Caldimonas brevitalea: one gene and its partner. The protein of the gene in region 1 interacts with the protein of each later gene in a pairwise test. Links are inferred from orthologs where the notes say so. Each region holds a gene or a part of one and is shown in the gene's direction. Other genes may lie near its edges. The genes, in order: aceE and nth.

What was found.
Region 2: the proteins of aceE (region 1) and nth interact in binary tests that used the Escherichia coli proteins (3 or more experiments, as listed by UniProt). The link is inferred for Caldimonas brevitalea from one-to-one orthologs.

The regions. Positions count from the first base shown.
Region 1 is NZ_CP011371.1:3,708,523-3,712,081, reverse strand. What follows is about bases 30-3,274. They hold aceE (pyruvate dehydrogenase (acetyl-transferring), homodimeric type), read left to right. Parts: upstream 30-371; coding sequence 372-3,074; downstream 3,075-3,274. Other genes in these bases: aceF (dihydrolipoyllysine-residue acetyltransferase), read left to right, coding at 3,156-3,274; AAW51_RS15820 (PAS domain S-box protein), read right to left, coding at 30-215. Also shown: more of AAW51_RS15820, read right to left, coding at 1-29; more of aceF, read left to right, coding at 3,275-3,559. UniProt on the Escherichia coli protein: Component of the pyruvate dehydrogenase (PDH) complex, that catalyzes the overall conversion of pyruvate to acetyl-CoA and CO(2).
Region 2 is NZ_CP011371.1:3,821,442-3,824,699, forward strand. Bases 136-3,079 are described here. They hold nth (endonuclease III), read left to right. Parts: upstream 136-1,258; coding sequence 1,259-1,900; downstream 1,901-3,079. Other genes in these bases: AAW51_RS16160 (polyhydroxyalkanoate depolymerase), read left to right, coding at 136-475; rsxB (electron transport complex subunit RsxB), read left to right, coding at 559-1,227; AAW51_RS16175 (histidine phosphatase family protein), read right to left, coding at 1,872-2,432; AAW51_RS16180 (adenosylcobinamide-GDP ribazoletransferase), read right to left, coding at 2,420-3,079. In the rest of the region: more of AAW51_RS16160, read left to right, coding at 1-135; more of AAW51_RS16180, read right to left, coding at 3,080-3,217. UniProt on the Escherichia coli protein: DNA repair enzyme that has both DNA N-glycosylase activity and AP-lyase activity. The DNA N-glycosylase activity releases various damaged pyrimidines from DNA by cleaving the N-glycosidic bond, leaving an AP (apurinic/apyrimidinic) site.

The DNA.
Region 1 (3,559 bases):
GACTCGTGCTCGCGTTCCAGTTCTTCACTGCGCAAATACCAGAAGGCCGAGATGATCGCGGCCAAAAACATCAGCACCGACACGAGCGGGCCGAGGGTGGCAAAACGGTCTTGACGGGCGGGGGACTGGCGCCGCCACCATTTCCCGAACAGACGGCGGGAGCGGGGCGGCAACTCGTGGGTGCTGGCGCGAAATTCGCTGGGAACGACAGGCATAGGCGCGGATTATCGAGCCGCCGCACCGGCCCCGGACCGGGGAAAAACGAACGCTCGTTCAGTTTGGTTTCATATGGTGAAAGCGGTTCGCACTATTTGAAAACACCCCTTTTCTGTGACAAACTAGCCGGGCTTTAGACCCAGCGAGGAGACCCCATGTCTGCAGTGCCGCATTCGTTCGGCTCGGCGGCGAACGACGCCGACGCCCAAGAAACCCGGGAATGGCTGGACGCCCTGTCCGCCGTCATCGAGAGCGAGGGCCGCGAGCGCGGCCACTACCTCCTCGAGCAGTTGCTCGAGCATGCCCGGCAAACCGGCATCGACATGCCGTTCTCGGCCACCACGGGCTACGTCAACACGATCGAACCCAACGACGAGGAACGCTGCCCCGGCAACCTCGACATCGAGGAACGCTTGCGCGCCTACATGCGCTGGAACGCCATGGCGATGGTGGTGCGCGCCAACCGGCTCGACCCGGCGGACGGCGGTGACCTGGGCGGCCACATTTCGTCGTTCGCCTCAGTGGCGACGCTGTTCGGCGCCGGCTTCAACCACTTCTGGCATGGGGAGCACGAGGGCCATGGCGGCGACCTGCTCTACATCCAGGGCCATTCCTCGCCCGGCATCTATGCGCGCGCCTTCATGGAAGGCCGCATCAGCGAGGAGCAGCTGAAGAACTTCCGCCAGGAAGTCGACGGCAAGGGCCTGTCGAGCTACCCGCACCCGAAGCTGATGCCGGAGTTCTGGCAGTTCCCCACGGTCTCGATGGGTCTCGGGCCGCTGATGGGCATCTACCAGGCGCGTTTCCTCAAATACCTGCATGCACGCGGCATTGCCGACACGTCCAACCGCAAGGTGTGGGTGTTCTGCGGCGACGGTGAGATGGACGAGCCCGAGTCGCTCGGGGCGATCGGTGTCGCCGCGCGCGAGAAGCTCGACAACCTGATCTTCGTCATCAACTGCAACCTGCAGCGACTCGACGGCCCGGTGCGCGGCAACGGCAAGATCGTGCAGGAACTCGAAGGCGAGTTCCGCGGCGCCGGCTGGAACGTCATCAAGCTGCTGTGGGGCAGCTACTGGGACCCGCTGCTGGCACGCGACAAGGAAGGCATCCTGCGCCAGATCATGATGGACATGGTCGACGGCGACTACCAGGCCTGCAAGGCCAACGACGGCGCCTTCGTGCGCAAGACCTTCTTCGGCCGCCACCCGAAGGCCTTGGAGATGGTCGCGAAGCTGAGCGACGACGACATCTGGCGCTTGCAGCGCGGCGGCCACGACCCGCAGAAGGTGTACGCCGCCTACCACCGTGCGGTGAACCACAAGGGCCAGCCCACCGTGCTGCTGGTGAAGACCGTCAAGGGTTTCGGCATGGGCAAGAGCGGCGAAGGCAAGAACACCGCACACCAGACCAAGAAGCTGACCGACGACGACATCCGCGCCTTCCGCGACCGCTTCAACATCCCCATCCCGGACGACAAGCTCGCCGAACTGCCGTTCTACAAGCCGGCCGACGACACGCCCGAGATGCGCTACCTGCACGAGCGCCGCAAGGCCCTCGGCGGCTATTTGCCCAAGCGCCGCCCGAAGGCCGACGAGCAACTGCCGGTGCCCGAGCTGAGCGCCTTCAAGGCGGTGCTCGACCCAACCGCCGAAGGCCGCGAGATCTCGACCACCCAGGCCTATGTGCGTTTCCTGACCGCGCTGCTGCGCGACAAGACGCTCGGCCCGCGCGTCGTGCCCATCCTGGTGGACGAGGCGCGCACCTTCGGGATGGAAGGCCTGTTCCGCCAGATCGGCATCTACAGCCAGGACGGCCAGAAGTACACCCCGGTCGACAAGGACCAGGTGATGTACTACAAGGAGTCGCACGACGGCCAGATCCTGCAGGAAGGCATCAACGAAGCGGGCGGCATGGCCTCGTGGATCGCCGCTGCGACGTCGTACTCGACCAACAACCGGGTGATGATCCCGTTCTATGTCTACTACTCGATGTTCGGCTTCCAGCGTGTCGGCGACCTGGCCTGGGCGGCCGGCGACATGCAGGCGCGCGGCTTCCTGCTCGGCGGCACCTCCGGGCGCACCACGCTGAACGGCGAAGGCCTGCAGCACGAGGACGGCCACAGCCACATCCTGGCCGGCACCATTCCCAACTGCATCAGCTACGACCCCACCTTCGCGCACGAGGTGGCGGTGATCATGCACCACGGCCTGAAGCGCATGGTCGAGCGGCAGGACAACGTGTTCTTCTACCTGACGCTGCTCAACGAGAACTACACCCATCCCGGCCTCAAGCCCGGTACCGAAGAGCAGATCATCAAGGGCATGTATTTGCTCGAAGAGGGCGCCAAGAAGATACCGCGCGTCAACCTCCTGGGCTCGGGCAGCATCCTGCGCGAATCGATCTTCGCCCGGCAGCTGCTCGAAGACGAATGGGGCGTGGCCGCCAACGTCTGGAGCTGCCCGAGCTTCAACGAGCTGGGCCGCGAAGGCCAGGACTGCGAGCGCTGGAACCTGCTGCACCCGACCGAGACGCCGCGCGTGCCCTTCGTGGCACAGCAACTGCAGCCGCACAACGGCCCGGTGGTCGCGTCGACCGACTACATGAAGGCCTACGCCGAGCAGATCCGCCCCTTCATCCCGAAGGGCCGCAGCTACAAGGTGCTGGGCACCGACGGCTTCGGCCGCAGCGACTTCCGCTCCAAGCTGCGCGAACACTTCGAAATCAACCGCCACTACATCGTGGTGGCGGCGCTCAAGGCGCTGGCCGAGGAAGGCACGGTACCTGCTGAGAAGGTGGCCGAAGCGATCCGCAAGTACGGCATCAATGCCGACAAGGTGAACCCCCTCTACGCATAAGCCCCGAGCGCCCGCGCGACGCACGCTGCCCGGTCCGCCGGGGGTGTGGGCGCGGGCGGCTTGCATCAGGAGAAACAACAAATGGCATTGGTGGAAGTGAAGGTGCCCGACATCGGGGACTTCAAGGAGGTCGAGGTCATCGAGGTGCTGGTCAAGCCCGGTGACACGATCAAGGTCGAGCAGAGCCTGGTCACGGTCGAGAGCGACAAGGCATCGATGGAGATTCCGTCGACCCATGCCGGCTTGGTCAAGGACGTGAAGGTGCAGCTGGGCGACAAGGTCAGCGAGGGCAGTTTGCTGCTGATGCTGGAGGCGGAATCGGCCGGGGCGGCTGCGCCGGCTCCGGCACCCGCGCCGGCTTCTCCGGCGCCCGCTGCAGCGCCCACGCCCGCAGCGGCGGCTCCGGCTCCGGCTCCGAGCGCGCCGGGCGGCGGCGGCCCGGTCGAGGTCAGCGTGCCCGACATCGGCGACTTCGACCAGGTGGC
Region 2 (3,258 bases), 110 kb from region 1 along the record:
CCCGGACCGCCACCTCAGCTCGCACTACGACTACTTCCTCGACCTGGTGCGCGGTGACGACGAGAGCGTGGAGGCGCACCGGCGCTTCTACGACGAGTACAACGCGGTGCTGGACATGCCGGCCGAGTACTACCTCGACACCATCAAGACGGTGTTCCAGGACTTCGCGCTTGTCAACGGCACCTGGAAGGTGCGCGGCGAGCTGGTGCGTCCGCAAGACATCAAGACCACCGCCTTGCTGACCATCGAGGGTGAACTCGACGACATCTCGGGCGCCGGGCAGACCCGGGTCGCGCACGAGCTGTGCACGGGCATCCCAAAGGGCGAGCAGCCGCACTACACTGTCGAAGGCGCCGGTCACTACGGCATCTTCTCGGGCAAGCGCTGGCGCGAGAAGGTCTATCCGATGGTGTCCCGGTTCATCGCCCAGCACGAAACCGCCACCGCCGACGCCCGCGCCCTGGCGACGACCTGAGCCGGTCCCAGCCGAGGTTGCCGGTCGGGTGCCGGCAGCCTTTGCTCACCTGGGGCGGTTTTACCCGCCTGCCCTGCTGTTCCATGCTCCCACCCATCGTCACCGCCGAAGCCCTCGACGCCGTGCTGCCGCAAACGCAGTGCACGCGCTGCGGCTACCCCGATTGCCGCGCCTATGCCGAGGCCATGGCTGCCGGCGACGCGGACATCAACCAGTGCCCGCCGGGCGGCGCGGAAGGCGTGAGCCGACTGGCCGAACTCACCGGGCGGGCCCCGCTGCCGCTCGACCCCGCGCGGGGTGCCGAGGGGGAGCGACAGTTGGCGGTCATCGATGAAGACTGGTGTATCGGCTGCACGCTGTGCATCAAGGCCTGCCCGGTCGACTGCATCGTCGGCGCGCCCAAGCAGATGCACAGCGTGGTGGCGAGCCAGTGCACCGGATGCGAGTTGTGTGTGCCGGCCTGCCCGGTCGATTGCATTTCGCTGGTGTCGGTGACCCCCGGGCGCACTGGCTGGCAGGCCTGGAGCCCGCTTCTCGCTTCTCAAGCGCGGGAGCGCTACGCGTTCCGGGGCGAGCGGATCGCCCGCGAGAAGCTCGAGAACGAGGCCCGGCTGGCCGCCAAGGCGCAACACAAGCTCGAGCATCTCGAAGCCGAGACCCGACTCACCGACCCGCAGCAGATCGACCGCAAGCGCGCGCTGATCGAGGCCGCCTTGCAGCGCGCCCGCGAACGCCGCAGCGGCAGCGGCTGAGCCGGCGGCAGTGCCGCTACACTGCGCCGCCATGCGCGCATCCGACATCGAGCCCTTCTTCGCCACACTGAAAGCGGCCAACCCGGAACCGAACACCGAGCTGGAATACACCAGCGTGTTCGAATTGCTGACCGCTGTGCTGCTGTCGGCGCAGGCCACCGATGTGGGTGTCAACAAGGCGACGCGCCGGTTGTTCCCGGTCGCCAACACGCCGCAGAAGATCCTCGCCTTGGGGCATGACCGGCTGTGCGAGTACATCAAGACCATCGGCCTGTACCGCAGCAAGGCCAAGCACCTGCTCGAAACCTGCCGCATTCTGTTGGAACAACACGGCGGCCAGGTCCCGCGTACGCGCGAGGCGCTCGAGGCGCTGCCCGGGGTCGGCCGCAAGACCGCCAATGTCGTGCTCAACGTTGCTTTTGGCGAGCCGACCATGGCGGTCGACACCCACATCTTCCGGGTCAGCAACCGCACCGGCCTGGCACCGGGCAAGAACCCGCTGCAGGTGGAGCTGGCGCTGCTGCGCCGCGTGCCACCGGCCTACCTGGTGGACGCCCACCATTGGCTGATCCTGCACGGCCGCTACGTCTGCGTGGCCCGCAAGCCCTTGTGCTGGAAGTGCCACGTGGCGCGCTATTGCGACTTCACCCCGAAGACGCTGCCGCCCACCTGAACCGCCGCAAGGCGCCGTAGCCCGGCGGTGCCGGCCAGTCCGACGCGCGCTCGGGCACCGGCCGTCCGGCCGACATGAAGGCGAGCGTGTTGATCCAGCCCGCGTGGCCGACGATCAGTAGCGGCGTCGCGTCGCCGTGCTCGCGCAGAAAGGCCTCGCAACGCCCGAACAACTGCCGCAGCGACTCGCCGCCGCCCGGCGTGTGGTCCGCGAAGCGGTCGCACCAGGCCTGCACCTCGTCAGCACCGATGCCGGACCACGAGCGGCCGTCCCAGGCCGCGAAATCGAGTTCGGCCAGGCGCGCGTCACGGCAGTGCTGCCACCCCCAACGGCGCAACCAGGCGCCCACCGCCGCCGCCCGCTGCAAGCGGGAGGTCCAGATGCGACGCGCCCAACCGTGCCGACGTGCGGCCGCTCGCACCCGGTGCGCCAGCCGCTTCGCCTTGCGCGGGTCGACCGGCAGGTCGGTGGAGCCGATGCACCGTCCCGCCGCGCCCCGCGGGCGGGGATGGCGCCAGATCACGCACTCCATCGCCACGTCGCCGCGCACACCAGGTAGACCGCGAGTTCGCACAGTTGCTGTGCCGCGCCCAGGCAATCGCCCGTGTAGCCGCCGAGGCGGCGCTGCAGCCAGAGGGCCCAGCAGAGCGTGACGAGGCCACCGGCGCCGACGGCGGCCAACACCACCGGCAGCGGCAGCCAGCTGCTGCTCGCGCCGGCGGCCGCGGCCGTCCACGCCAGCGCCACGCCCCAGCCGCGCATCGAGACCTGGCGGGCCAGCGGCTTGGCCTTGGCCTGTGCCAGGTCGCCCGCGTAGGCCATCCAGCGGATCAGGCTGACGGCGGCGGTGCGAGAAGCGCTGTGGGCCAGCAACAAGGCCCCGGCCGCCACGGGCCACGGCAGCGCGGCCAGGGTCGCCCACTTCAAGCCCAGCATCATCACCAGCCCGATCGCGCCATAGGCGCCGATGCGCGAGTCCTTCATGATCTCGAGCGCCCGCTCGCGGCTGACCGCGCCGCCCAGGCCGTCGCATACATCGGCCCAGCCGTCTTCGTGGAAGGCCCCGGTGATGAGCAGGGTCGCCGCCATCGACAAGCCCGCCGCAACTGTCGGCGGCCATAGCAGGGCCGCCACGGCGTAGACCGCCGCGGCGTACAGGCCGACCAGCGCACCCACCAGTGGAAAGTGGCGGGCGCTCGCGTGCAGCCAGGCATCGCGGTAGCCCATCCAGCGCAGCCATCGCCCGGGCAATGGCACCCGGGTCAGGAACTGCCAGGCGATCAGCGCCAGTCGCAGTTCGTGTGCGGCGGCCCTCACTGGAGAACCTCCGCGCGATGCACTGCGGTGCGAGCGCCTCC